One region of the Geodermatophilus sp. URMC 63 genome, then DNA from elsewhere that is predicted to be linked to it. Evidence: predicted binding sites of a transcription regulator. Region 1 holds the regulator's gene; each other region holds the start of a gene.
What was found. The regulator LexA, encoded in region 1, represses DNA repair genes until DNA is damaged. The targets are predictions, from matches to a motif close to TCGAACANNTGTTCGA.
Positions count from the first base shown of each region.

Region 2: ACWIZO_RS06925 (DUF222 domain-containing protein) is a predicted target of LexA. The motif match lies at 2,127-2,142, and genes of this name have one in related genera.
Region 3: ruvC (crossover junction endodeoxyribonuclease RuvC) is a predicted target of LexA. The motif match lies at 3,168-3,183, and genes of this name have one in related genera.
Region 4: ACWIZO_RS07080 (DUF222 domain-containing protein) is a predicted target of LexA. The motif match lies at 2,930-2,945, and genes of this name have one in related genera.

Region 1 is NZ_CP199956.1:5,401,740-5,408,810, forward strand. It holds gene ACWIZO_RS26160 (hypothetical protein) at 334-987, opposite strand; gene ACWIZO_RS26165 (LysM peptidoglycan-binding domain-containing protein) at 1,122-1,757, opposite strand; gene lexA (transcriptional repressor LexA) at 2,044-2,835, shown strand; gene ACWIZO_RS26175 (hypothetical protein) at 2,884-3,939, opposite strand; gene ACWIZO_RS26180 (phosphatase PAP2 family protein) at 3,986-4,744, opposite strand; gene hflX (GTPase HflX) at 4,895-6,370, opposite strand; gene ACWIZO_RS26190 (hypothetical protein) at 6,523-6,726, shown strand; gene dapF (diaminopimelate epimerase) at 6,723-7,071, opposite strand, start outside.
Region 2 is NZ_CP199956.1:1,421,955-1,429,025, reverse strand. It holds gene ACWIZO_RS06940 (MOSC domain-containing protein) at 1-552, opposite strand, end outside; gene ACWIZO_RS06935 (aldose epimerase family protein) at 554-1,477, opposite strand; gene ACWIZO_RS06930 (DUF3224 domain-containing protein) at 1,507-1,905, opposite strand; gene ACWIZO_RS06925 (DUF222 domain-containing protein) at 2,160-3,374, shown strand; gene ACWIZO_RS06920 (hypothetical protein) at 3,499-3,939, opposite strand; gene ACWIZO_RS06915 (hypothetical protein) at 3,970-4,674, opposite strand; gene ACWIZO_RS06910 (RNA polymerase sigma factor) at 4,664-4,933, opposite strand; gene ACWIZO_RS06905 (TetR/AcrR family transcriptional regulator) at 5,333-5,920, opposite strand; gene ACWIZO_RS06900 (acyl-CoA dehydrogenase family protein) at 6,016-7,071, shown strand, end outside.
Region 3 is NZ_CP199956.1:4,722,233-4,729,303, reverse strand. It holds gene ACWIZO_RS22980 (glycosyltransferase family 4 protein) at 1-85, shown strand, start outside; gene ACWIZO_RS22975 (hypothetical protein) at 97-633, shown strand; gene pdxS (pyridoxal 5'-phosphate synthase lyase subunit PdxS) at 699-1,622, shown strand; gene pdxT (pyridoxal 5'-phosphate synthase glutaminase subunit PdxT) at 1,619-2,293, shown strand; gene ACWIZO_RS22960 (YebC/PmpR family DNA-binding transcriptional regulator) at 2,290-3,042, shown strand; gene ruvC (crossover junction endodeoxyribonuclease RuvC) at 3,202-3,783, shown strand; gene ruvA (Holliday junction branch migration protein RuvA) at 3,780-4,424, shown strand; gene ruvB (Holliday junction branch migration DNA helicase RuvB) at 4,421-5,545, shown strand; gene yajC (preprotein translocase subunit YajC) at 5,721-6,086, shown strand; gene secD (protein translocase subunit SecD) at 6,098-7,071, shown strand, end outside.
Region 4 is NZ_CP199956.1:1,457,840-1,464,910, reverse strand. It holds gene ACWIZO_RS07090 (acyl-CoA dehydrogenase family protein) at 1-315, opposite strand, end outside; gene ACWIZO_RS07085 (phosphotransferase) at 481-1,299, shown strand; gene ACWIZO_RS07080 (DUF222 domain-containing protein) at 1,700-2,914, opposite strand; gene ACWIZO_RS07075 (SRPBCC family protein) at 3,145-3,540, opposite strand; gene ACWIZO_RS07070 (hypothetical protein) at 3,636-3,929, shown strand; gene ACWIZO_RS07065 (competence/damage-inducible protein A) at 3,962-5,245, opposite strand; gene ACWIZO_RS07060 (hypothetical protein) at 5,555-6,343, shown strand; gene ACWIZO_RS07055 (protein kinase domain-containing protein) at 6,381-7,071, opposite strand, start outside.

The DNA of each region.
Region 1 (7,071 bases):
TGTGGAGGACTCCCGTTGAAGCAACTACTAGATGTAGGGGGACCCTAGGCCGGGCTCCACTACATCTGCAAGCCGAACGCGGGCGTGTCTCTTCCACCGAGATGTGCTCGCAACCCACCGGTGACCAGGCGCGAGCATGATTCCCACCCGTCACACGACACGCCGAGGGCCCCCGCGTGTCGGCGTGCGGGAGAGGGTGGAAGGGGCGTATGGAACGCGCGCACGGGCACCGCCGGAGGGCGGGTCGGTCGGCGGTGGAGGCGCTCGCGGAGGCCCCGCCCGGTACCGGGACCCGGACCTGCCGCGACCGGCGAGGACGCCGGGACGGAGAGCTCAGACCGGGCGGCGGACGGCGGGACGCCCGCCGCGCGGGTGGGACGCCAGGTCGTTCAGGCGGATCGGGCGGGTCAGCAGGTCCGGCTCCCCGACCTCAGCGGAGGACGCTGCGGAGGACCCCGCGGAGGCGCCGGAGCCGTCCGGAACGGCGGGGGTGCCGACGGCGACCGCCGACATCTCGGCGGTGAGCGCCCGGTGCCGGCCTGCACCGGCGGACCCGTCGGCGGGCGCCCGGTGGCGGCCCGCTGCGGCGGACCCGACGGCGGGCTGCTCGGCGGTGCCGTCGGCGCCGTGCCGGCGGCCGGCACGGAACGTGCGGCGTGCCGGCTGCACCGCGGCCATCACGACGGTCGCGTCGGGACGGGGTGAGCCGTCCTGCCGGTCGCGATCGCCGGTGTCGGCGGTCGGTGACTCGGCCGGCGTCCCGGTGTGCGCGAGGGACAGGTGCCGCTCGGGCAGGCGCACACCGGCGAGGTCGACCCAGGTCGGCTCGCCTCCGTCGCGCCACCGCACCTGCGCCTGGCAGCCGCCGCGTTCGTCGTGCCGCCAGCCCAGCATGGCGCCGGGAGCCCAGCCGCCGTCCACGCACACCTCGACGTCCTGCGGCGAGCGGAAGACGACTGCGGCCCGGCTGCTCACGGCTGCTGACACGTCCTCGACCGTAGGTGCCGGCGAGGCTCCGGTCCGTGAGCGACCTCGCGCGGAGGGTTGACGAACTCGCCGCCGCCCTCTCGTCCATGTCTGCCGGAGCTCGGCGGCCGACCCGGCCGCCCCGCAGCCGGCGCTCACGGCAACTGCAGGACCTGCCCGGGCACGACGGACGAGCCGCGGAGGTCGTTGAGCTCCTCGATGGCGTCGACCACGACGCGCACGTCGTCCCCGTCCGCGGCGACCTCCCCCGCGATCGACCACACCGTGTCGCCCGGCTCGACGACGACGCTGCTCTCCCCCGCGAGCCGCAGGCCGCCGCCGGCACCGCCCACCAGCGGCGCGAGCCAGGCGCCCAGGCCGACCGCTCCGCCGAGGGCGAGCACGGCGACGAGGCGCCGCCCCCGCCGGGTCAGCCGCACGGCGGCCGGCGCGCAGCCGCCGCGGACGGGGCCACCGGTGGTACCGGAACGCAGCGGCCGCCCGCTCGGACGGGCCGGGTCGCGCCGGGCGCCGGGCCGCTCGGAGGCCGGCCCGGCGGTGCGCACGCCCGCGGCGGCCGGGTGGTCGGGGACGGGGCGCAGGTGCCCGCCGACACGCGGGCCGGAGCCCGGCAGGGCTCCGGGCGCTGCCGGCCGGGCCGGGCGGTCGACAGCCGCCACACCTCCGCCACCGGCACCGACACCGCCACCGGCCGCGGACCGGAGCGACGGCCGCCACGGGACCTGGACCGTCGCGTCGAACTCCAGCACGTCCTGCCGCACGGTGCCCATGACCACTCCTCCTCGTCGGTGTCATCCGGTCGAACGCCTGTTCGATCGAACGCCTGTGCGATTCCTAGCGCAACCCGCCGACGGGGTCGACCCCGACACCTCCCGGCGATTTCGAACACACGTTTGAAGTACCGGCTCCGAGGCGCTACCGTCCGACCAGCACCCGTCCGCCGTCGCCTCCGGGCGCCGAGGCGGTCCCGTCCGGCCGGCGGTCCCGAACGAGGAGCCGCGGCCGGGCAGGAGCAGGACACGAGGGCCGTGGCGACACGGCCGGCGAGGAGGAGACGTGGCGGGCACGAGCGGGACCGGCCAGCGCACACGCACCGGCGGGACGTCCCGCCGCGCGGGCAGCGGCGCGGGTGGGGAGGAGACCGGCGCGGTCCGCACCTTCCCCGACCGCACGGAGGCCGGCGACGGCCTGACGCAGCGGCAGCGCCGGGTGCTCGAGGTCATCCGCGACTCGATCGAGCGCCGCGGCTACCCGCCCTCGGTGCGCGAGATCGGCGAGGCCGTCGGCCTGTCCTCCGCGTCGTCGGTCGCCCACCAGCTCTCGGTGCTGCAGAAGAAGGGCTGGCTGCGGCGCGACCCCAACCGCCCCCGAGCGCTCGACGTCCGGCTGCCCGGTGAGACGCCGGGCGAGGCCGCCGCTCCCGCCGCTGCCCCCACCGGCGCCCCCGCCGGCGCCTCCGCGGCCGACACCGGTACGCCCACCTACGTGCCCCTGGTCGGCCGGATCGCCGCCGGTGGCCCGGTGCTCGCCGAGCAGGCGGTCGAGGACGTGTTCCCCCTCCCCCGCGAGCTGGTCGGCGAGGGCACGCTGTTCATGCTGCGCGTCGCCGGTGACTCGATGGTCGACGCGGCCATCTGCGACGGCGACTGGGTCGTCGTGCGCCAGCAGCCCACCGCGGAGAACGGTGAGATCGTGGCCGCGATGCTCGAGGGCGAGGCCACGGTGAAGACCTACAAGCGCCGCGACGGGCACGTGTGGCTGCTGCCGCACAACCCGGCGTACGAGCCGATCCCGGGCGACGAGGCGACCATCCTCGGCCGTGTCGTCACGGTGCTGCGCCGGGTCTGACCCCGCACCGCTCGCCGGCCGGCCACCCCGTGGGGGCGGGTCGGCCGGTCAGCGACCGACGGGCGGGCCGGCCAGGTCGCGCCGCCGGCACAGCCGCCCGCCGATCCAGACGAGGACGGCCGCGACGGCAGCGGCCACCAGCCCGGCGGTGACCGGCGAGGGGCCGCCACCGTCGCCGGAGAGCAGTCCCGCCAGCGACGGGTCGGCCGGGGCCGACGGCGCAGCCGGCGTCGAGGCGGCGGTGGCAGCCGGCACCGGGACCAGCGTGACGTCGCCGGGCACGCCCTCCCCGGCGACGAGCAGCGCGCCGCCGTCGGCGGTGAAGGCGACCGCCTCCCCCTGTGGCTCCGCGGGCAGCGCGACGCGCACGGGCTCGCCGGCCAGCGCGCCCGGGACGTCGGAGCCGGCCAGCGGCCAGACGTAGGCGTCGGTGTAGGTCCGCAGCGCGATCCGGCTGCCGTCGCGCGCGACCGCGCCACCGGTGACCAGCAACTGGCCGGCACGCCCGACCGGGCCGCCGGGCGTGCCGGTCAGCGTGAAGGACACCGTGCCGACGTCGGCCAGCCCGACGGTGCCGCCGTCGACCAGCGGCGCGGCCGGCCGGTAGACGTGGCTGGCGCCCAGGACCTCCTTGGTGACCACGTACGGGGTGCCGTCCGGGGCCAGCAGCAGCGCCTCGGCGTCGTGCGCGCCGTCGGGATAGGTCAGCCGGTACAGCGCGGTGGCGCCGTCGGGACGCAGGGCGATGAGCGCGACGGTGGCCCGGGTGCCGTTGTTGTCCCCGGTGTCGGCCAGCCAGACCGTGCCGTCCGGGCCGACCGCGAGGTCCTCGGGGTCGTAGGGGTCCAGCGGGGCGGTCACGACGTCGACGACCTGGCAGGTGTCGTCCAGCACGTACACCGCCACCTGGTCGCCGCCGTCGGCCGTCGCCACCAGCCGGTCACCGACGTCGACCAGACCGGACAGCTCGGCCAGCCGCGGATCGGTGACCTGGCAGCGGACGGACCCCGCGGCCGGCTCCTCGGCACCGGCGGACGGCGCACCGGCCAGCGTCACGGCCAGTGCCAGGGCCGGCGTCAGGGCCAGGTAGACGCGGGCGGCCACCCCGCGGCGGGCCCTGCGACGGCCGGGAACGGGCCCGCGACGCGCGTCACGACCGCGCGGACGGACGGCCGGCTCGCGCACGAGGCCAGCGTGACAGCACGGCTGCGTCCAGTGCGTGAACCACGCCCAGCAGCAGGAGGCCGACGGCCGCGCCGACCACCGCGTCGGTCACCCAGTGGAAGTCCAGCGACACCATGGCCACACCGGCGGCCACCGGCCCGAGCACGCTGAGCCACCACAGCGTGCGCTGCACCCGCGGACCCAGCCGGTACTCGACCGCCTGCCAGCGGGCCACCCCCCACATGAGCACGGCGTTGGCCACGTGCCCGGAGGGATAGGAGGCCCCGTCGCGGTGGAAGAACGACCCCGGGTAGGCCGGGGCGGTGCGCCCGGTGCCGAACTTGAACGCGTAGACGACGACGGTGAGCAGCGCCAGCGCGGTGAGGACCCGCACCAGCGGGAGCAGCGTCCGCCGCCGCACGCACAGCCAGCCGACCAGGACGGCCAGCACCGCGAGGATGGTGCCGCGCCCGCCGATCTGGGTGACCGCCCAGACCGGCCAGTAGGCCGGGGAGTCGCGCAGGTCCCAGCCGCTGACCACCTCGGAGACCCGCAGGTCGACCCACTCGAGGTAGCCGCGGCTGAGCAGGTCCACGGTGACGGCGGACGCGACGAGGAAGGCGCCGAGCAGCAGCCACCACGGCGGGCGGCCGGGGGTGACCACGCGGCCGGGCAGGGCGGCGGGCTCGCCGGGCCCGTCCCCGGCCGGTGCGCCGTCCCGGCGCCGCACCACGCCGCTGGTCATCGGGTCACGGTACCGGCCCGTGACCCGTCCGTGACCTCGGCCGCCCGGCGGCGAGGCGGACGGCGAGGGCGGACAGCGAGGGCGGACGGCGAGCCGCCCGGGGCCCGGCGCGGAGCCGGGCACCCGGGCGGCGGGAGCGGGGAGGACCGGTCAGCCGACGGGCACGGCGAACCGCTCGAGGGCGGCGGCCAGGCCGCCGTCCACCCGCGCGGAGAGCCGGGTCCCCGACGCCTCGTGCTGCTCGCTGAGCACCTCGCCGTCGCGGTGGACGCGGGCGACCAGGTCACCGCGGTCGTAGGGCACGAGCACCTCGACCTCGACGTCCGGGTGCGGCAGCCGGGTCGCGACGATCTCGCGCAGCCGCTCGATGCCCTCGCCGGTGCGGGCCGAGACCCAGACCGCGCCCGGCAGGGCGCGGCGCAGGGTCAGCACGTCGTCCTCGGTCATGGCGTCGACCTTGTTGACGACGATCAGCTCGGGCACCGCCGCGGCGTCGATCTCCTGCAGCACCACGTGCACCGCGTCGATCTGGCCGAGCGGGTCGGGGTCGGAGCCGTCGACGACGTGCAGCAGCAGGTCGGCACCGGCCACCTCCTCGAGCGTCGACCGGAAGGCGTCGACGAGCTGGTGCGGCAGGTGCCGCACGAAGCCGACGGTGTCGGTGAGCGTGTACTCGCGGCCCTCGGGCGACTGCGCACGCCGCACCGTCGGGTCGAGGGTGGCGAACAGCGCGTTCTCCACCAGCACGCCGGCGCCGGTCAGCCGGTTGAGCAGGCTGGACTTGCCCGCGTTGGTGTACCCGGCGATGGCCACGCTCGGCACGGCGTGGCGGTCGCGGCCCGAGCGCTGGGTCGCGCGCGCGGTCGCCATGCCGGCGATCTCGCGACGCAGCCTGCTCACCCGCGACCGGATCCGCCGGCGGTCGGTCTCGATCTTGGTCTCACCGGGACCGCGGGTGCCGATGCCGCCACCGCCGGCGACGCGGCCACCGGCCTGCCGGGACAGCGACTCACCCCAGCCGCGCAGGCGCGGCAGCATGTACTGCATCTGCGCCAGCTCGACCTGGGCCTTGCCCTCCCGGCTGGTGGCGTGCTGGGCGAAGATGTCGAGGATCAGCGCGGTCCGGTCGACCACCTTGACCTTGAGGATCTTCTCCAGCGCGTTGAGCTGGCCCGGGGTCAGCTCCCCGTCGCAGATCACCGTGTCGGCGCCGCTGGCGGCGACGATGTCGCGGATCTCGGCGGCCTTGCCCGAGCCGACGTAGGTACCGGCGTCGGGCTTGTCGCGCCGCTGGCTCACGGCCTCCAGGACCTCCGAGCCGGCGGTCTCGGCCAGCGCGGCGAGCTCGGCCAGCGACCGGTCGGCGTCGGCCTGGGTGCCCTCGGTCCAGACGCCGACGAGGACGACCCGCTCGAGGCGCAGCTGCCGGTACTCGACCTCGCTGATGTCGGCGAGCTCGGTGGACAGCCCCGCCACCCGGCGCAGCGCGCCACGGGCCTCGAGGTCGTAGGAGCCGGTCGTGTCGTCGTCGTCCCACTGGCCGGCCGGGGCGGGACGGGCGGCCTGCGCGCGCTCGGCCCGGTCCTGCGCGTCCGCGAGCACGGCGCGGTTCTGTGCGGTCGTCATCGGGTCCAGCGTGACACGCACGCCGTCCACGGTCACCTGGGTTGTCGTCTCTGCAGTCGTCATACGGCCGGAACAACACCGGAACGGGTCAGGTGCATCCCGCGGGGAGCCGGGTACGGGCGAGACGACGACCACGATCCAGGGAGGCACCCGTGAGCACCAGCAGCAGCGAGGGCACCGACGACCCCGGCCGCGACCCGGTCGGTCTGGAGGTGCCGCGCAACCTCTTCGGCGGCGCCGACCAGGACACCGGGGCCGGCAAGCCCCGCGGCACCGGGAACGTGGGCCCCGGCGACAAGCCCGAGGCGCCGACCGACGAGCCCGAGACCCGCGCCGACACCCCGGACACCCCCTAGGAGCCGAGCCACTCCCGGGTGAGCTGCCCCGTCGCGACGACGACGGCGGGGCCGTGCAGCACCGTCGTCTCCGGGGAGACGTCGACCGTCAGCCGCCCGCCGGGGACGTCGACGACGACCGTGCCGTGCTGCGGCCCGTCGGACCCGCCGGCCAGGGCGGCGTAGGCGGTGGCGCAGGCGCCGGTGCCGCAGGAGCGGGTCTCCCCCACGCCGCGCTCGTGCACCCGCAGCCGGACGTGGGCGTCGGCGCCCTCGGCCGGCCGGGCGAGCACCTGGACGAACTCGACGTTGACGCCCTCGGGGAACACGCCCGCGTCGAACACGGGTTGCGCGGTGAGGTCCAGG
Region 2 (7,071 bases), 1.5 Mb from region 1:
CGGCCCGACGACGTCGAGCACCGCCGTCCCCAGCCGGACCGTCGTCCCGACCAGCCCGTCCTCGCCGTCGCCGGCCAGCAGCACGTTGGACCGGAACCGCCGCCGGTCCCAGGTGCCCAGCGTGCCGGTGGAGACGAGCGAGACGCGGATGCCGGAGCTGTCGTGGAAGGCCCCGCGCGCCCCCTCGAAGGCGTCCCAGTCGGACTCGTCGTCCTCGCCGACCACCGCCGGGACCTCGTACAGCCGCGGGCCGCGCTCGGCCCCGGCCGCGCGCAGGGTCACCGGCCGGCCGAGCCAGTCGGACAGGACGGCGTCGTCGGCGGTGACCGTCCCGTCGGGCAGCACGACGTCCACCCCGCCGTCGTCGCACAGGCGGGCCGCCGCGAACAGCAGGTCGGGCACCCGGCGTGCGGTGAGGCCCAGGCCGGTGGACCGGTCGAACAGCGCCCACTGCCGGTCGCCGGTCAGGCCCTCCGGCCCGACGTCGGCGGCGTCGACCCGCTCGCCCTGCAGCGACTTGACCGGGTAGCGCCACAGCTCCTGCACGCGCACGTCAGGCTCCCGTCCAGGTGAGGGTCCACGTCCCCGACCACGTCTCGGCCGGGTCGAGGACGACGAGGTCGACGCCGTCGGCCAGCGCGTTGGGCGGGCAGGTCATCGGCTCGACGGCGAGGCTGCGGCGGCGCTGGCCCTCGGGGAGCGTGTCGCCGCTGTAGACCTGCAGCCACGGCCACGCCCGGTCGACGGCGAGCTCGAGCTCACCGGCGCTGCCCCGGAGCCGCACCCGGGCCCAGCCGTCGCCGTCGCGCTCGAGGTCGGTGACGGCGTCGTCCAGCGCCCGGTCGCCGATCCGGCCCACGGCGCCGTCGAAGGGACGGCGGGTGCCGGTGGGCAGGCCGCCGTCGAGGTCGAGCGCGGTGCGGGCGGGGACGGTGAGCTCGGCGTCGCCGATGCCGCCGTCCTCGGTGGCGCCGACCGACAGGTAGGGGTGCATGCCGGCGCCGAACGGCGCCGGCCGGTCACCGGCGTTGCGCACCCGCACGGTGACGGTGAGCCGGTCGGGGGCCAGGTGCGTGTCGACGGCGGCCGCCAGCCGGAACGGGTAGCCCGGCCGTGCCTCGACGACGGTGCCCACGGTGAGCGCGTCGGAGTGGCGGGCCAGCACCTCCCACCGCTGCCAGGTGACCAGCCCGTGCGCGGCGGGCTTGCCGGGGGCGGCGACGTCGAGCTGCAGCTGCCGGCCCTCCCACGTCCACTGCCCGTCGCGCAGCCGGTTGGGCCAGGGCAGCAGGACGCCGCCGCGCCGCCCGACGGGGACGGTGCCAGCCGGGTAGCCGTCGAGGACGTCCCACCCGCCGGCGGTCAGCGCGCGCAGCCCGCCACCCCGCAGGTCGACGGCGAGCCGCGCGCCGCCGCTGACCAGCTCGACGTCGGCCGGCTCGGTGGTCGGCCAGGCGGTCATCGGCGGGATGCTCATGGCAGGAAGCCCACCACACCCGGTGGTGGTCAGCCCAGCTCGTAGTCGAGGGTGAGGACGGCACCGGACTCGTCGTGGGTGAGCTCGACCGTGCCGCGCAGCCCGGCCAGCTCCCCCGTGCCGGTGCCGGGCAGCACCACGCCGGACGCCCGGGACTCCGCGCCGTCGACCACGCCGCTGTGCTGCAGGACGACGGTGCCGGTGCGACCGTCCAGTGCGCCGGTGACCAGCTCGACGGCCGTGTAGCCGGCGGGTGTCTCCCCCACGCTGACCGACGTCATGGTCACCACGCTGGTGCCGGTGAGGGCGCCGGAGAAGGTCTTGCGCAGCGTCACCCGCCCGAAGGCGACCGGACCGGGCTCGCCGAGCGCCAGCGGCTCCGGCTCGAAGCCGGTCACCTCGAACGGGATGCGGACGACGGTGCCCACGCGGACCTCCTGGACGTCGGGACGGTGGTCGCAGCCTGCCCCAGCCCACCGACGGTCCGCGTCCCGCCGCTCCCGGTAGCGGCGCCTCGAGCAGCGCTCGGGTTCTTCCTGCGGCCTTCCCCGCCATGCGCGCCGACTCACGTCAAGCGGTCCGGCGGATCTGTGGACAGAGCTCTGACCTGCGGATTCAAGTCGCCGAGGCCTGTCCATTGCGATATCCTTCGTACACGTGTTCGGATCGATCGGGAGGTGTCGTGGACGAGCTGCTCGCGGCCATCGACGCCCTCGCCGATGACGACCTCACGGCGATGTTCGGCCCGCAGCTCAACGACCGCGTGCGCGGTCTGCTGACCGCCAGCAACGAGCTGGCCGCCCTGCTGGCGCGCACGGTGCGCCAGGGTGAGCTGGCGCAGGCGCCCGAGCACGACGGGCTGAAGAGCATGGCGTCGTGGCTGCGCGGGCACGGGCACCTGGCGCCGGCGGAGGCCGCCCGGGTGGTGCGCACCGGGCGTGCACTGGAGCAGCTGCCCGCGGTCGAGGCGGCATTCGCCGCGGGGACGGTCACGGCCGGGCAGGTCGGGGAGATCGCGAAGGTCGCCGAGCCCGACAACGTGGCGGCCGCTGCCGCGCAGGGCGTCGACCTGGCCGAGGTCGACGCCGCGCTGGCCGTCATCGCCGCCACCCGACCGCATGCAGAGCTGGCGCAGGTGGTCGCCGGCTACCTGGCGCGGCTGGATCCCGACGGGCCGGAGCCCGATCCCACCGAGGGTCGGCGGTTGAGCATCGCCCGGCACGCCGACGGGTCGGTGACCATCCGCGCCGAGCTCGACGCCGTGGGTGGGGAGAAGGTGCAGGCCGCGCTGGAGTCCCACGTGCAGGCCGACCGCCCCGCCGGGGACGAGCGCTCCCGCGCCCAGCGGCTGGGGGATGCCCTCGTGCAGCTGTGCGACAACCGGCTGGCGTCCGGCACGCTGCCGGTACTCCGCACGGTCAAGCCGCACGTCGCGGTCGTGATCGACCTCGACGACCTGGCCGACCCCACCACCGGCCCGGCCACCGCGCGGATGGGGTTCGGCGCGGTGATCTCCGCTGCCCGCGCCCGCTGGCTGGCCTGCGACGGTGCGGTGTCCCGGGTGGTGTTCGGCCCCGACGGGGCTCCCATCGAGCTGGGTCGCGAACAGCGCCTGGCCAACCGCCACCTCCGCAAGGCCACCGAGCTGCGCGACCGCGGCTGCGTCTTCGCCGGCTGCGGAGCCCCCACCCACTGGTGCGACGTCCACCACCTCGTGCACTGGCTCGACGGCGGCGAGACCAACCTGGACAACTCCGCCCTGCTCTGCGAACGGCACCACACGAAGGTGCACCACGGGTTCCGGGTCGAACGACAACCGGGCGGCCGCTGGCGCACCTGGCGCCCCGACGGCACCGAGATCCGCACCGGCCCACCCCTGCTGCGACCCGCCGCCTGAGCCCCCACCCGCAGTCCCGCACCCTCCCGCCGTTGCACGTGGAACGGCGGGAGGGTCGACGTGTGCGGACAGGAGTCCGCGGTCAGGAGTCCGCGGTCAGGAGTCCGCGGTCAGGAGCGCGCGGTCAGGAGCGCGCGGTCACCTGGTCACCGATCTGCAGCACCTGCTCCCGGGTCAGCTCCTGCGGCGCCAGCAGCAGGAAGCACCGGCCGTTGGGGAGCTGGCCGGCCAGCGTCCAGGAGCCCGGACCGCCCGCGTCGCCGACGGCAGCGAGCAGACCCGGCAGCCCCTGGACCGTCACCGGCTCCGGCGGGCCGGCCAGCGGGGTCCCCTCCAGCAGCTCGTCGAGCGTGCCGGCGTACTGCGGGCCGACGAGGCTCAGCCGCAGCAGGGAGTCAGGGTCGGTGTCGCTGACCAGGTCCAGGCTCCGGCTCTCCCCGTAGCCGCCGACCGACCAGCCGGCCGGCGCCAGCCCGAACTGCAGGCCCACCGGCTGCGGCCGGTCGACGACCGACCCGCCCAGCCCGACGAGTGTCGCGGTGTCGGCCTGGGCGCCCTCCCCCACCAGGGAGACCCACCGCCCGTCCGGCCGCTGTCACAGCAGGCTGACGGTCCCCCGCTCGCGCCACACCCCGGCCTCGGCGCCCTGGACCGTCGCCGTCCCGGTGGGGTCCCCCTCCGGCCGGAAGCCGTACTCCCCCGACGACCGCGGGTCCTCGGGGTAGACACCGAGCAGGACCCGCCCCGGGTCGGCCACCGCGGGACCGGTGTCCCCGGACACCAGGGACGTCGGCTCGTAGTCAGCGACGAAGAACGGCGGCGTGCTCCCGTACCGCGGCAGCCCGCCGCGGCGGCTGAACAGGGGTGTCAGGCCGTCGGGCACCTCGGCCAGGGACAGCGGGAACGTGACCTCCTCGGCCGCCACCAGTGCGATCCGGCCGTGCAGCCCGCCCGGGGTCCCCGGCGCCGGGGCGGTCGGCGTCGCCGTGGGTCCGGCCGGCGTCCCCGGCGAGCCCACCAGGACGGCCGTCGCCCACGCCGCGGCGAGGACGAGCACCGCCGTCGTGACGCGGACGAGCGTCCCCCGGCGCGGGCGCCGCCGAGGTGTGCTGCGGGCCGCCTGTGCGTCGGCGACCAGCCGGCGCGCGGCCACCACCGACGCCGGCTCGTCCGCCACGAGCGACAGGCCGGCGTCGGCCGTCACCAGGTCGAGGAACTCCTCGGGCAGGTCGGGCAGGTCGGCGTCGCGCACCCCGGCCGCACCGGCGAGCAGGACGTCCAGCTCTCGGTCAGTTGTCACGGTCGCCCTCCTGGACGTCGTCGGGCGTGCCGAGGAGCGCGCGGAGCCTCGTCCGCGCCCGGTGCAGCCTGACCCGGGCGGTACCGGGCGCGATGCCGAGGGCGACGGCGGCCTGCGCGGGGGTGAGGCCCTCCCAGGCCACCAGCGTGACCAGCTCCCGGTCCTCGGCGGAGAGCCGGCCGAGGGCTCCGCGCACCCGCCGGCGCTGTGCGCCGTCCTCGTGCACCGCCGCCGGGTCGGGCACGACGACGTCGGTCATCGCCTCCGCCAGCCGCTCCCCCAGGCGGTCGGCGCGCCGGCTGCTGCGGGCGGCGTTGGCCAGGCACAGCCGGGCGATGCCGAACAGCCACGGCCGGACCTCGTCGTACGCCGGTGGATAGGTCGGCCCGCCGCCGTCAGGCGGTCGCGAAGGTCTCGGCCACCACGTCGAGCGCCCTCCCGGGACGCCGCCCGCCGCAGCGCGAAGCCCAGCACGGCGGTGCCCGGGGCACGGTAGGCCGCCTCGAGGCGTTCCCCCGCGGACACGGGGAGGTCGTCGGTGGCCGGCGGCGGCCCGTGCATCGCGATCACACCCCCTCATGTCCGGCTCCGGCCGATCGTTACGCCGGCGGGGACGACGGTCACGGCGCCCGGCCGGCGTGGGGCGGGGAGGCTCAGGTCACCGGCTGATGCCGTGCAGCAGCAGCGCGGCCAGCTCGCGGTAGGCGGCGGCGTCGTCCAGGCCGGTGGCGCGGGCGGTGTCCCCACGGCCGATGCGCAGCATCAGCGTGGTGACGGTGTCGGCCACCAGGGCCGCGTTCACCTCCCGGAACCGCCCGGCGGCCACGCCGTCGGTGATCAGCGCGCTCACCCGCTGCGCGGCGACGGCGGTGTTGTGCTCGTACACCGCCCGCGCCGGCGGGAAGGCCTCCAGGTCGCGGTGGAAGACCCGCGACGCCGGTGTCAGCGCCCGGGCCACCGCCTCGAGGTAGGCGGTCACCCGCCGCGCGGGGTCACCCTCCCCCGCGGTCCGCGCCTCGACCGCCTCGGTGGCCCGCCGGAAGAAGTGCCGCACCACCCGGACGGCGAGCTGCTCCTTGCTGTCGGCCAGCGCGTACAGCGTCGTCTTCGAGCAGTGCAGCCGGACGGCGAGGTCCTCGAGGGTGAAGCGGGCGAAGCCCTCGGCGAGGAAGAGCTCCTCGAGCTGGTCGAGCAGCTGCGCCTGCCGGGCGGTCAACTGCCGCTCACCGCTGTCCGTCGTCGTCACCGCACCTCCCGGTCGGACAGCATGCGCCTGGACGGGAGACCGTACTGAGGTACCGTCATTGGTACTGTCGAACCGTCCGCACCGAGGGGGACACCGTGGCCGTCGACCGGGAGCTGCCCACACAGGAGGCCGCCGACCTGATCGCGCTCACCCGCGAGCTCGCCGACGCCGAGCTGGCGCCGCGGGCCGCGGAGTACGAGCGCGAGGAGCGCTTCCCGCGGGAGGTGTTCGCCACGCTCGGCGACGTCGGCCTGCTGGGCCTGCCCTTCGGCGAGGACGTCGGCGGTGGCGGTCAGCCCTACGCCGTCTACCTGCAGGTGGTCGAGGAGCTGGCCGTGCGCTGGGCCAGCGTGGCCCTGGGCGTCAGCGTGCACACCCTCGCCTGCGGCCCGGTCGACCGCTTCGGCACCACCGAGCAGCGCGAGCAGTGGCTGCCCGACATGGTCGGCGGCCGGCTGCTCGGCGCCTACTGCCTGTCCGAGGCGCACGCCGGCTCCGACCCCGCCGCGATGCGCGCCCGCGCCGTCCGCGACGGCGAGGGCTGGGTCGCCACCGGGGAGAAGGCGTGGGTCACCCACGGCGGGCACGCCGACTTCTACTCCACCTTCCTGCGGACCCCTGACGACGGCGACCGCGCGATCTCCTGCTTCCACCTGACCCCCGACCTCGCCGGCTTCGGCGCCGCGCCGCCCGAGCAGAAGATGGGCCTCACCGGCTCGACGACGGCCGCCATGCGCCTCGACGACGTCGCCGTCCCGGCCGGCCGGATGGTCGGCGAGCCCGGCCGTGGCCTGGCTATCGCGCTGTCGGCCCTGGACTCCGGCCGGCTGGGGGTCAGCGCCGTCGCCGTCGGGCTGGCCCAGTCCGCCCTCGACGTGGCCGTCGCCTACGCCTGCGAGCGCGAGGCCTTCGGCCGGCGGATCGTCGACCACCAGGGCCTGGCCTTCCTGCTCGCCGACATGGCCGCCGCCGTCGAGTCCGCCCGCGCCACCTACCTGGTCGCCGCCCGCCGCAAGGACGCCGGGCTCCCCTACTCGCGGCAGGCCAGCATCGCCAAGCTCGTCGCCACCGACGCCGCGATGAAGGTCACCACCGACGCCGTCCAGGTCCTCGGCGGCGCCGGCTACACCCGCGACCACCCGACCGAGCGC
Region 3 (7,071 bases), 680 kb from region 1:
GGAGCTGCCCGCCGCGACCGGCACGGCGGGCGGGATCGACGACGCGGGAGCGTGGCCGTCCCTGCTGCGGAGGGTCCGCCGCTAGCGTGGTCGGCCGTGACGCCCGAGGCCTGGTTGCTCCTCCTCGTGGGCGTCGTCGTCCTCCTGCTGGCCTGGACGGCGTGGACGCTCACCCGCCTGCGCCGCCTGGAGGGGCGCGTGGCGCGGGCGTGGACGGTCCTCGACACCCGGCTGGGGCAGCGCGCCGCCCTCGCCGCCGACCTGGCCGCGGAGCACTCCGCCGTCCTGGGGGAGGACCGCACCGCCCGGCTGAAGACGGCGGCCTACGAGGCCCGCGAGCTGCCGGCCGGTGACCGCGAGCTGGCCGAGAACGCCCTCGGCCGGGAGCTGCGCGCCCTCCCCGCCGACCTGATCGGCCTCCCGCCGGCGCTGCTGGGCGGCCTCGCTGAGGCCGAGGACCGCATCGCCCTGGCGCGCCGCTTCTACAACGACGCCGTCCGCGACACGCACCTGCTGCGCGAGCGCCGGCTGCCCCGGCTGCTGCGGCTGCACGGCGACCGGCCGCTGCCGCGGTTCTTCGACGTCGAGGACGGACTGGATGCCGTGACCAGCGGCACGTCGGCGGCCCGCTGACCCGACCTACGATGGTCGCGGTCGTGGGCCGTCCGGCCCGGGTCCCCCCTCTCCTGGAGCAGCCCGTGTCCTCGCACGCCGACGTCCCGACCGACCCGACCGCCGCGCCGGCGACCGGCACCGACCGCGTCAAGCGCGGCCTGGCCGAGCAGCTCAAGGGCGGCGTGATCATGGACGTCGTCACCCCGGAGCAGGCGCGCATCGCCGAGGACGCCGGCGCGGTCGCGGTCATGGCGCTGGAGCGGGTACCCGCCGACATCCGCACGCAGGGCGGCATCGCCCGCATGAGCGACCCCGACATGGTCCAGGGGATCATCGACGCGGTCTCCATCCCGGTGATGGCCAAGGCCCGCATCGGCCACTTCGTCGAGGCGCAGGTGCTGCAGAGCCTGGGCGTGGACTACGTCGACGAGTCCGAGGTCCTGACCCCGGCCGACGAGGCCCACCACATCGCCAAGCGCGACTTCACCGTGCCCTTCGTCTGCGGCGCGACCGACCTGGGCGAGGCGCTGCGCCGGATCGCCGAGGGCGCGGCCATGATCCGGTCCAAGGGCGAGGCCGGCACCGGCAACGTCGTCGAGGCCACCCGGCACATGCGGGCCCTGCGCGCCGGCATCCGGCGGCTGGCCACCCTCGACGAGACCGAGCTGTACGTCGCGGCCAAGGAGCTGCGCGCCCCGCACGACCTGGTGGTCGAGGTGGCCCGCGCCGGGAAGCTGCCGGTCGTGCTGTTCACCGCCGGCGGCATCGCCACCCCGGCCGACGCGGCGATGATGATGCAGCTCGGGGCCGAGGGCGTGTTCGTGGGCTCGGGCATCTTCAAGTCCGGCGACCCGGCGCAGCGCGCGGCGGCGATCGTGCAGGCCACCACCTTCTTCGACGATCCGGCCGTGATCACCAAGGTCTCCCGCGGCCTGGGCGAGCCGATGGTCGGGATCAACGTGGCGACGCTGCCCGAGACCGAGCGCTTCGCCACCCGCGGCTGGTGAGCGGGCCGCGCATCGGCGTCCTGTCGCTGCAGGGCGACGTCCGCGAGCACCTCGCCGTCCTCACCGGCCTGGGCGCCGAGGCGGTGCCGGTCCGGCGTCCCGAGGAGCTGGCCGCCGTCGACGGGCTGGTCCTGCCGGGCGGGGAGTCGACGACGATGACCAAGCTCGCCGTCCGCACCGGCCTGCTCGAGCCGCTGCGCGACGCCGTCCGCGGCGGGCTGCCGGCCTACGGCACCTGCGCGGGCCTGGTGCTGCTGGCCGACCGGCTGCTCGACGCCCCGCCGGACCAGCCCACCGTGGGCGGCCTCGACGTCACCGTGCGGCGCAACGCCTTCGGCCGGCAGGCCGAGTCCTTCGAGTCGCGGATCGCGCTCGTCGGCGTGCCCGGCGGACCGCTGTCGGCGGTGTTCATCCGCGCGCCGTGGGTCGAGCAGGCCGGGCCGGGGGTGCAGGTCCTCGGGCGGGTCGTGGGCGGAGCGGCCGACGGTAGGATCGTCGCGGTGCGCCAGGGCGACGTCGTGGCCACCAGCTTCCACCCCGAGCTGACCGGGGACACCCGGGTCCACGCGCTCTTCGTGGAGATCGTGCGGCGCGCGGCCGCGGTCGGCGGGGCGGTGGCTGTCCCCAGTGGCGCCGGCGCCGGTGCCCCCCACCCCGGAGGAGATCAGTGAGCGGCCATTCCAAGTGGGCGACCACCAAGCACAAGAAGGCCGCGATCGACGCCAAGCGCGGCAAGCTGTTCGCCAAGCTGATCAAGAACATCGAGGTCGCGGCCCGCACCGGCGGCGGTGACCCGGCGGGCAACCCGACGCTCTACGACGCCATCCAGAAGGCGAAGAAGACCTCGGTCCCCAACGACAACATCGACCGGGCGGTCAAGCGCGGCGCGGGCCTGGAGGCCGGCGGCGTCGAGTACCAGAACATCACCTACGAGGGCTACGCCGCCGGCGGCGTCGCGGTGCTCGTCGAGTGCCTCACCGACAACCGCAACCGATCGGCCTCCGAGGTCCGCACCGCGATGACCCGCAACGGCGGCTCGATGGCCGACCCGGGCTCGGTGTCCTACCTGTTCACCCGCAAGGGCGTCATCGTCGTGCCGCGGGCCGCCGGCGTCGACGAGGACAGCGTGCTCATGGCCGTCCTCGACGCCGGCGCGGAGGAGGTCCGCGACCTCGGCGACACCTTCGAGGTCGTCTGCGAGCCCACCGACCTGGTCGCCGTGCGCACCGCCCTGCAGGACGCCGGCATCGACTACGACTCGGCCGAGGCCGGCTTCGTCCCCAGCGTCACCGTCGAGCTCGACGAGGACGGCGCCGGCAAGGTGTTCCGCCTCATCGACGCGCTCGAGGACTGCGACGACGTCCAGAACGTCTACGCCAACTACGACGTCTCCGACGAGGTGCTCGAGCGCGTCGGCTGATCGAAGGACCCCCTCGCCCCCCACACCTCGCTCCGCTCGGCGCGGGCCCCTGCGAGGGGGCCGTTCCAGCACGGCACCGGACGGGCGTGTCGCACCCGATCGTCGGCCACGGCGGTTAGCCTCGGTCGAACACCAGTTCGGCCGGGGGGAGACGCGTCCGTGGGAGGCAGCGCCATGCGGGTGCTCGGCATCGACCCGGGGCTGACCCGGTGCGGGTGGGGAGTGGTCGACGGCCGCCCCGGCGCCCGCCCGGCCGCCGTCGGGGTGGGGGTCATCCGCAGCTCCGCCGAGCTGGACCTGGAGCTGCGGTTGCTGGAGCTGCACACCCAGGTGACGGCGCTGCTGCGCGAGCACCGGCCCGACGTCGTGGCCATCGAGCGCGTCTTCACGCAGAACAACAAGGGCACCGCCACCGGCACCGCCCAGGCGGCCGGGGTCGCGGCGCTGGCCGCGGCGCAGGCCGACCGACCGGTCGCCTGGCACACGCCCAGCGAGGTCAAGGCGGCCATCTCCGGCAACGGCCGCGCGGACAAGGAGCAGGTCGCCCTCATGGTCACCCGGGTGCTGGGCCTGTCGGCCGCCCCCAAGCCGGCCGACGCCGCCGACGCCTTGGCGCTGGCGGTCTGCCACGTCTGGCGCGGCCCGGCCCAGGACCGGCTGCGGGTCGCCGCGATCGCCGGCGGGATCGGCGCGCCGGTCCGCTCGACGACGCTGCCGCGTTGGACGGGGGTGAGCCGGTGATCGCGTCGGTGAGCGGCCGGGTGGCCGCCGTCTCGCCGGACGGCGCGGTGGTCGAGGTCGGCGGGATCGGCCTGTCGGTGCAGTGCACGCCCGGCACCATCGCCCGGCTGACCGTGGGCCAGGACGCGCGGCTGGCCACCAGCCTCGTCGTCCGCGAGGACTCCCTGACCCTCTACGGCTTCGCCGACGACGACGAGCGCCAGCTGTTCGAGCTGCTGCAGACGGCCAACGGCGTCGGCCCGCGGCTGGCCCAGGCGGTGCTGGCCATCCACCCGCCGCGGGAGGTCCGCCGCGCGGTGTCGATGGCCGACGTCAAGGCGCTGATGCAGGTGCCCGGCATCGGCAAGAAGGGCGCCGAGCGGCTGATCCTGGAGCTGCGCGACCGGCTGGGGACCACGACGACGGACACCCAGCTCGACGGCCCGGCCGCGCTGCCTGCCGGCGCCGGCCCGCTCACGGCGGTGGCACCGTGGCGTGACCAGCTCGCCTCGGCGCTGGTCGGGCTGGGCTGGAGCAGCCGGGAGGCCGACACCGCCATCACCGCGCTGACGCCGGTGGCCGACGAGCAGCTCACCGCCACCGGGCGGGTCGACGTCGCGCTGCTGCTGCGCCAGGCCCTGCAGCTGCTGGGCAGGTCATGAGCACGCCGTTCGACCGGGCGCTGACCGGGGAGGTCGACGGCGGCCTGGGCCGGGAGTTCGGCGTCTCGCCGCAGGCCGGTGACGAGGAGCGGGTGGTCGAGTCGGCGCTGCGGCCGCACTCGCTGCACGACTTCATCGGCCAGCCCAAGGTGGCCCGCCAGCTCGCGCTGGTGCTCGAGGGCGCCAAGCGCCGCGGCCGGCCGCCGGACCACGTGCTGCTGTCGGGTCCGCCCGGGCTGGGCAAGACCAGCCTCGCGCTGATCATCGGCTCGGAGCTGGGCACCGCGGTGAAGATCACCAGCGGCCCGGCGATCGAGCGCTCCGGCGACCTGGCCGCGATGCTGTCCAACCTCGGCCCCGGTGACGTGCTGTTCATCGACGAGATCCACCGCATCGCCCGGCCGGCCGAGGAGCTGCTGTACATGGCGATGGAGGACTTCCGGGTCGACGTCGTCGTCGGCAAGGGGCCCGGGGCCACCGCCATCCCGCTGGAGATCAACCCGTTCACCCTCGTCGGCGCCACCACCCGCGCCGGCCTGCTCACCGGCCCGCTGCGCGACCGGTTCGGCTTCGTCGGGCAGATGGAGTTCTACGAGCCCGCCGAGCTGCAGCAGGTGCTCGCGCGCAGCGCCGACCTGCTCGGCGTCGACCTCACCGACGACGGGTCGGCCGAGATCGCCGGCCGCTCCCGCGGCACGCCCCGCATCGCCAACCGGCTGCTGCGCCGGGTGCGCGACTACGCCGAGGTGGAGGCCGACGGGCGGGTCACCCGCGCCGTCGCCCGCGCCGCGCTCGCGCTCTACGACGTCGACGAGCTCGGCCTCGACCGGCTCGACCGCGAGGTGCTCGAGGCGCTGGTCGCGAAGTTCCACGGCGGCCCGGTGGGCGTGAGCACGCTGGCCGTCGCCGTGGGGGAGGAGTCGCACACCGTCGAGGAGGTGTGCGAGCCGTTCCTCGTGCGGGCCGGCCTGCTGGCGCGCACCCCGCGGGGACGGGTGGCCACCGAGGCGGCGTGGCGGCACCTCGGCCGGCCGGTGCCGCGCGGCGGGATCCCCCTCGGGGGTGTCACAGCAGTCCCGCGCGACCCGGGTTCGTCGTCGGAACCGTTGTTCGACGCCTAGACTCGTCGGCGCTGGCGCGCAACTCGACCCCTCGCCGGGTCGACCCGGTCCCGGCCGTGCGACCCGTGTGTCGGCGGCCGGTTGCCGTGCGTGCCGTGACCGACGTACCCGAGCGGTCCCGACCCGGACCGCACCCACCGCGTGCACGTGAGCGCGGTAGAGAGGCACTCCCGTCGTGGAACTGTTCCCCCTGCTCCTGCTGGTGCTGGCGTTCGTGGCGCTGATCGTGCTGCCGGCGCGGGCCCGCAAGCGCCAGCAGAACCAGACGCAGTCGGCCCTCGCCGTCGGCGCGCCGGTGACGATGGCCGGCGGCGTGTACGCCACGGTCGCCGGTCTCGACGACCCGGCCACCGTCCAGGTCGAGATCGCCCCGGGCGTCGTGGTGACCTACGCGCGCCAGGCCGTCGTCCAGGTCCGGCAGCCGGCGGTGACCGGCCCGGCCGTGGACCCGGTGGTGGACCCCGTCGTCGACCCCGTGGCCGACGACCTGCCGGCCCGGGACGACCGCCCCGGTGACGGCCCCTCCGGCAAGACCCTCTGACCGGAGGACCCGTGGCCAACCGCGCCCTGCCCGCGCGCCGCTACTTCGGCGCGCTGGTGCTGATCATCGCCGTCATGTACGGCCTGATCTTCTCCACCGGCACCGACCGGACGCCGCAGCTGGGCCTGGACCTGCGCGGCGGCACCACCGTCACCCTCACCGCCCGCACCCCCGACGGCCAGGCGCCGGCCCCCGAGGACCTCGAGCTGGCCCGCCAGATCATCGAGCAGCGGGTCAACGGCCTCGGCGTGGCCGAGGCCGAGGTGGTCACCGAGGGCGACTCCAACATCGTCATCTCGGTGCCCGGGGACAACGGCGAGCAGGCGCGCGAGCTGGGCCAGACCGCCCAGCTGCGGTTCCGGCCGGTCATCAGCGGTCCCGAGCCGGCCGCGCCGGCGGAGACCGGCGACAGCGCCGCCCCGAGCGAGAGCGCCGGCGCGGGCGACAGCGCGGCGCCCGCCGACGCGGCCACGCCGTCGGACCCCGCCGCGGCCACCGACTCCGCCGCGGCCACCGACTCCGCCGCGCCCACCGACTCCGCCGCGCCCACCGACTCCGCCGCGCCCGCCGACGGCGCGGGCGCGACGACCACCGACGGCGCCGTGGCCGACCCGGCCATCCCCGACCCCGACGCTCCGCCGGTGACCCAGGAGCAGGCCGCCGCCGCGTACGCGACGTTGACCTGCTCGCCGGAGGAGGCCGCCGGCGCGGTCGACCGCTCCGAGGACCACGTGGCCGCGTGCAGCGAGGACGGCAGCGTCAAGTACCTCCTCGGCCCGGCGATCCTCGAGGGCACCGACATCACCGACGCCAGCGCAGGCACACAGCAGACCACCGGTGAGTGGGTCGTGCTGCTGGACTTCAACTCCACCGGCCGGGCCACCTGGGCGGAGTACACGGCCGCCAACATCGGCAACAACGTCGCCTTCACCCTCGACGGCCGGGTGGTCTCCGCGCCCAGCATCACCACCGCCATCAACGGCCA
Region 4 (7,071 bases), 1.5 Mb from region 1:
CGCCCAGGGTGCACCGGCCAGGCCGTGGGCGAAGGCCGCGCCCATGAGCTCGTGCCAGGCCGGGTGGAACTCGACCTCGTCGACGCGGTGGCCGTAGCGGTCGTGCGTGCGCAGGACCGGGCGGTGCTCGTCGGCCAGCCGTCCCCACTCGCGGGCCTGCTCGCTGCCGGCCAGGGCGCCGAGGTCGGCCAGCGAGGCGAGCGTGGCCTCGTCCGCGTGCCGGACGCAGGCCTCGGCCAGTGCGGTGTCCCCGGCGATCGGGTCGTACCCGACCAGCGGCGGGACCTGGTTGGTGACCTCGTGCGTGGCGCTCACGACGGGCACCGTACGACCGGCCGGGTGGGATCTGGTCATCGTGGGGACTGCGGCGACCGCGAGGTCCCTGTCATCGCAGCGAGCGCGCCACGGCAATCCAGTGGCCAGCGGGACGTGGTCGGCGGCAGTCTGGCGCCCGGAGACTCCCGAGGGACGGGGCTGGTCATGGCCGAGGACGCTGCGGCGACGGGCGGGGAACGGCTCGCCGGGGGCAGGACCTCGCCCGGGGTCGTCCGCATCGGGGGCACGGTGCGCCGCCCGGTCCGCCGGTCGACGACGTCGGTGCACGCGGTGCTGCGGCACCTGGAGCGGGTGGGGTTCGCCGGGGCGCCCCGGGTGCTCGGGTTCGACGACGCGGGTCGCGAGGTGCTCACCTACCTGGAGGGGGAGACGGCCGGTGAGGCGCCCTGGCCGGCGTGGGTGTCCTCCGACGAGGCGTTGCCCCAGGTCGGCTCCTGGTTGCGGCGGCTGCACGACGCGACGGTCGACTTCGTGCCGCCGGAGGACGCGGTGTGGTTCTCCGGCAGGTCCTGGCGACCGGGTCTGGTCATCGGGCACCACGACGCGGCGCCGTACAACGCGGTCTGGCGGCAGGGCCGGCTGGTCGGGTTCGTGGACTGGGACCTCGCGGGGCCCTCCTCGCGGGAGTTCGACCTCGCGTACTCGGCGCTGATGTGGGTGCCTCTGCTCGCCCCTGGGTCCGCCTGGCCGCTCGCCTCCCGTTCCGTGGAGGAGCGCCACCGCCGCGTGCACCTGCTGCTGGACGCCTACGGGTACGACGGCGACCGTGCGGCGCTTCGGGAGGCCGTGGCCACACGTGCCCGGAGGAACGCCCAGGTGACCCGCCGGCTCGCCGACGGCGGTGACCCGGTGTTCCAGGCGCTCCGCGGCCAGGCCGACGACCTGGATCGGTCCGCGCAGCAGGTCGAGGAGCTCCCGGAGTCCTTCTGGCGGCCACCCACAGCAGCCGCTGGACCTCGATGACCGGGTGACGGAACCCGCAGGGTGTCCGGCACAGGGCGCTGAGGGCCACCGCCCGAAGGCCACCGCCCGAAGGCCACCGCCCGAAGGCCAGCGCCCGAAGGCCACCGCGGAGGCCACCGCCCGAAGGCCACCGCCCGAAGGCCACCGCCCGAAGGCCACCGCCCGAAGGCCACCGCCCGAAGGCCACCGCCCGAAGGCCACCGCCCGAAGGCCACCGCGGAGGCCGCTCCGTCGGGGACCTGCGCCCGATCTCCTCTCCAGCCACCTACGCCCCGTCACCCTCGACGACGGCTCGACCGAGTGGCCGACCACGAGCCGGGCGGTCACGCACGACTGCCCTCCTCCCGTTCCACGTGGAACGGGAGGAGGGTGCCGAACCAGGAGGCGCCCGCTGGTGGGATCAGGCGGCGGGTTGCAGCAGGGATGGTCCGGTGCGGATCTCGGTGCCGTCGGGTCGCCAGGTGCGCCAGGTGCCATCGGGTTGTCGTTCGACCCGGAAGCCGTGGTGCACCTTGGTGTGGTGCCGCTCGCAGAGCAGCGCGGCGTTGTCGATGTCGCTGGCCCCGCCGTTGACCCACTCCAACAGGTGGTGGGCGTCGCACCACCAGGTCGGGGCGTCGCAGCCGGTGAACACGCAGCCGCCGTCACGCACGTCCAGGGCGCGGCGGACGTGCGGCGGGAAGAACCGGGTGGCACGGCCGTAGTCCAGCGGTTGCCCGTCGGGACCCATCACGATGCGGGTGACCTCGCCGTCACAGGCGATCCAGCGGGCGCGGGCGGCGGACACGACCGCGCCGGAGCCCATCGCCGCGGCCGCCGGTCCGGTGGCGGGGTCGGCCAGGTCGGCGACGCCGATGGTCACCAGGAGCTGGGACTTGTTGCGGCGCAGCAACGGCAGGAATCCGGCGGCCAGGACGTTGTCGGCCAGTTGCACGAGCGCGTCACCCAGCTGTCGGGCACGGGAGCGCTCCTCGGCGGCGGACCGGCCGGTCTGCACATAGGGCTCCAGAGCGGCCTGCAGCTTCTCCCCGCCCACGGCGTCGAGTTCACCGCGGAGGGACACCGATCCGTCGGCGTGCCGGGTCAGGTGCAGCCGCCGGCCGTCGGTGGGATCGGGCTCGGGTCCGTCGGGGTCCAGCCGCGCCAGGTAGCCGGCGACGACCTCGGCCAGCTCCCTGTGCGGCGTGCGCGCGGCCACCACGGCCATCGCGGCGTCGACCTCGATCAGGTCGACGCCCTGGTCGGCCGCGGCCGCGGCGTTGTCCGGCTCGACGACCTGCGCGATCTCGGCGGCCTGACCGGCCGTGACCGTGCCCTCGGCGCACGCGGCGGCGACCGCCGGCAGCTGCTCGAGCGCCCGGCCGGTGCGCACCAGCCGGGCGGCCTCGGTCGGGGACAGGTGGCCGTGCCCGCGCAACCACGACGACATGGACCTCAGCCCGTCGTGCTCCGGCGCGGAGGCCAGTTCGCCCTGGCGCACCGCGTGCGCCAGGTGCGCGGCCAGCTTGTTGGCCGCGGCGAGCAGCACCCGGATCCGCTCGTTGAGCTGCGGGCCGAACATCGCGGTCAGGTCGTCGTCGCCGAGCGCGTCGATCGCTGCGAACAGCTCGTCCACGACACCTCCCGCTACTCGATCACTTGTTCGAATCCTACCGCGGCGGAGAGGAGGGCGCGCGACGTTTCCCCAGCTCAGGACGCTGTCCACAGGACACGAGGACGTCTTGACACTGCTCGATGACTCCCCGACGTGACCACGGCCTGCCCTCCCGGACTGCGCCGCCCACCCGGGTGCCACGACGGCCGCAGCCCCCGGGCCGCCGCCGGAGACGGGAGACGGGGACGGGCTCAGTGCAGCGGCCGGACCAGCCGGCCGATCGCGAGCTGGGCCAGCGGCGCGTAGCCCACCACCACGGGGGCCGGGCCGCGGATCCGCAGGCCGGTGGTGCTGCCGCCGTCCGGCCCCTCGGCCACCCAGTGCAGCAGGTGCAGCCGCACCGGGCCGGCCGACACCGTCCACGACCAGCGCCGCGCCGTCTCGTCCACCGTCTCGACGACGAACGGCAGCGTCACCCCCAGCGGCCCGCGCACCCGGCCCCGCACGCCGGCCGCCAGCCGCGGCACCGGCACCTCGACGCCGGTGATCTGCGGCGCCCAGGTCGGCCACCGGGCCGGCTCGGCGTAGCGCTCCCAGGCCTCCGCGGGGGCGATCGGCCCGGTGGCGTGCAGCGTCACGGTCGTCATCCCGCCCCCCTGCCCGCTGCGGGCCGACCGCACGCTCGCGGGATGATCACGTCGTGCGGGGACCACGGGGACCACGGCCGGCGAGCCAGCGGGTGATGGCCGCCGTCGCCCGCAGGCTGCGCGCCGGCGCGGCCGAGGACTGGTTCACCGCCATCGGCACGTCCATGCGCCCCGCCGTCCGCGCCGTCCAGCGGGTGCGGCTGCGCCCACCGGAGGCCGCGGAGCAGCTGGCCGGCCAGGTGGTGCTGGTCCGCGTCGGCGGCCGGTGGTGGCTGCACCGTGTCGTCGACGAGGCCGACGGCCGAGCGCTGGTCGCGGCTGACAACGGCATGGTCAACGGCTGGACCGACCGGGCCGAGGTCGCCGGCGTCCTGCTCGACCGGGGCTGACGTCAGCGGACCGGACGGCAGGGAGAGCACCCTCACGCCGGCGGGCCGCCGAGCAGCAGCTGCCTCAGCAGGTGCAGCGCGAGGACGACGGAGCGCTCGCGCACCGCCGTCCGGGAGCCGTGCAGATGCACCGATCGCGCCTGCTGTCCGGCCGGGCCGAGGACGCACAGGTGCACGGTGCCGACGGGCTTGTCCGGTGTCCCGCCGCCCGGGCCGGCGATGCCGGTGATGCCGACGCCGACATCGGTCCCGAACCGGGCCCGCGCGCCCTCGGCCAGCGCCAGCGCGACCTGGGGGCTCACCGCGCCGAACTCGGCCAGCACCTCCCCCGGCACGCCGACGAGCTGCTCCTTGGCCGAGTTCGCGTAGGAGGTGATCCCGCCGAGCACCCACGCGGAGGACCCGGGCCGCGCGATCAGCCGGGCGACGAGCAGCCCGCCGGTGCACGACTCGGCGGTGGCGATGGTCAGCCCCTGGTCCTCCAGCGCGCCGGCGACGAGGTCGTCGAGGGTGGGGCCCGTGGAGAACAGCGTGGCGGCGTACTCCTCGCGCAGGACGGCGACGAGCCGGTCGTAGGCCGGCTGGGCCTCCGGCGCGAAGCGGGTGACGATCTCCAGCTCGCCCTCGCGCAGGCAGGTGGTGATCTCCAGGCCGTCCAGCTCGGACTCGTGCGCGCGCAGGGTCGCCGCCAGCTGGGCCTCCAGCGTGCCCCAGAGCCGGACGGTCTCCTGCCGCAGCTCGGTGGCCCCCGCCAGCACCTCGCGCACGGGCCCGGCGGCCAGCGCGGCCGGCCACATGCCCTGCAGCTCCGCCGGCGGCCCGGGCAGCACGACGACGACCGGCCCGCCGCGGCCGTCGGCCGGCGGGACGACGAGACCGGGCGCCGTCCCGACCGGCTCGAGCACCGTGGCACCCGCGGGCACCATCGCCTGCTTGCGGACGCCGGCCGCCGTGGCCTCCGGGTCGGCCCGCCAGCCGCGCCGGGTCATGAACCGCTCGACGACGGCGGCGACCCGCTGCTCCAGCTCGGGGTCGACGTCGAGCGGGCGGCCCTGCACCTCGCCCACGACGGCCGCGGTGAGGTCGTCGGCGGTGGGGCCCAGCCCGCCGGAGGTGATCACCAGCTCCACCCCGGAACCGGCGAGGTACTCCAGCGCGCCGCGCATGTCCTCGGGCCGGTCGCCGACCACCAGCACGGTGCCGACGTCGACGCCGGCCCGCCGCAGCTCCTCGGCCAGCCAGGGCCCGTTGCGGTCGGCGACCCGGCCGGTCAGGACCTCGGTGCCGGTGACGACGATGCCCGCGCGCGTGTCCACCGCTCGACCCTAGAAGGACCTCCTGCCCCCCGCCCCTCGCCGGCCCGCGATGGGACCTCCGGCAGGACCCTGCGACGGGCCACGGCGACGGGCCACGGCGGCACGTCACGGCGGCGGGTCACGGCGGCGGGTCACGGCGGCGGGTCACGGCGGCGGAGCCACGGCGGCGGGGCGACGGCGGCAGGGACGGACGGATCCGTCCCGGGTGACCCGCCGCGGACCTCCCCGGCCCGGAGGCGCCGCGCGGCTAGCGTGCAGACGGAGACCGGCTCCCTCGAGGGCCCACCCGTCCGACGAGGAGGAACGACCGTGACCGCCCCGCACCCGCCGGCCGGCCCGCGCACCCAGGAGATCCCGCTCGCCCCGGCCGGGGCGACGGCGGCCGGGGCGGCCGAGGAGGTCCAGCCCGCCCCGCCGCACCCCGCGGCTCCCCCGCTCCCGCCGCCCCCGGCACCGGGCACCGTCACCACCGCCGTCCAGCCGCGCGTCGAGGACACCGCGACGCACGCGGCGGCCGCCCAGCCGACCGGCCCGCTGGACTCGTGGTTCGGCGCGCCGTCGGCACCACCGGCCGGCCCCGCGACACCTCCTCCCGCGCCTCACGCCGGTCCCGAGGACGCCCCGCAGCCCGACCCCGCCGCGCCGCAGCCCCCAGCGCCGCAGCCCCCCGCGCCGCAGCCCCCCGTGTCCCAGCAACCCGCGCCCCAGCCCGGCGCCACCGCGCGACGCGCACCCCGCCGGCCCCGTGACCGCGCGCTGCTCACCGGCGCCGGCCTCGTGGCGCTGAGCCTGCTGCTGCTCCAGCTGGGCCTGGCGCTGGACCTCGGCGGGGAGCCGCTGTGGTCGGTCACCCCGCTGTGGTCGGCGTTCGCCACGCTCGCCGTGCTCGTCGGCGCGCTGCCCCTCGCGACGCGCCTGCCGCTGCCGGGCGGTGCGGCCACGGCCGAGAAGGTGGCGCTGGGCGGACTCACCGGGCTGGGGGTCTTCTGGCTGCTCGTCGGGCTGCCCAACGCCGACACCGACCGCGGGTTCCTGCTCACCGCCGCCCTGGCGGCGCTGGGCGTCGCGCTCTGGTTGGCGCCGGCCCGCCGGCGCTGACCCGCGGGGCACAGCGCCCCGGGGCCGGACGGCGCGGTCAGCCGTTGCGCCCCCGGCCGTTCCCGTTGCCGTTGCCGTTCCCCCCGGCGTTGCCGTTGCCGTTGCCGCCGGCGTTGCCGTTCCAGGTGCCCTGGGGGACCGGCACCTGCGGCGCCGGGTCGGGCGTCGGCGCGGCCTCGGTGGCCTGCGGCGCGGTGCTCGCCACCGGCGGGACCTCCGTCGACGGCGCCGGGGACGACGGCGTCGGCGGCGCCACGGCGACGGTCAGGGTCACCACCTCGCCCGGCGTCAGCCGGCCGGTCGGGCCGACGGCGGTCACCAGGCCGGCCACGACGTCGGCGCTCTCCTCCGTCGTCCGGGTCACCCGCAACCCGGCCTGCCCCAGCTCCTCCTCGACCTCGTCGGCGGGGCGGCCCACCAGGTCGGCCCAGCGGACGTCGGCGGCCGAGGGCGTCGCGCCGGTGACGACGGCCGGCTGGTCCCCCGCGCTCGTGCCGGCGAACTGGAGGGCGCCCACGCCGATCGCGGCCCCGGCGGCCAGGGTGGCGATCCCGGCGAGCACCCGGCTCCCCCGGCGCCGCTGCGGGACCGCCGACGCCCCGGCGGCGGCCAGGGAGGGGACGGCGGGCAGGCGCGCGGCACCGGCGTCCGGGAGGGGCAGCGGCGTGGTGGCCGCCGTCGGCGGGGGCGGCAGCGACCGGCCGGCGCGCACGTCCTCGACGGCGGCC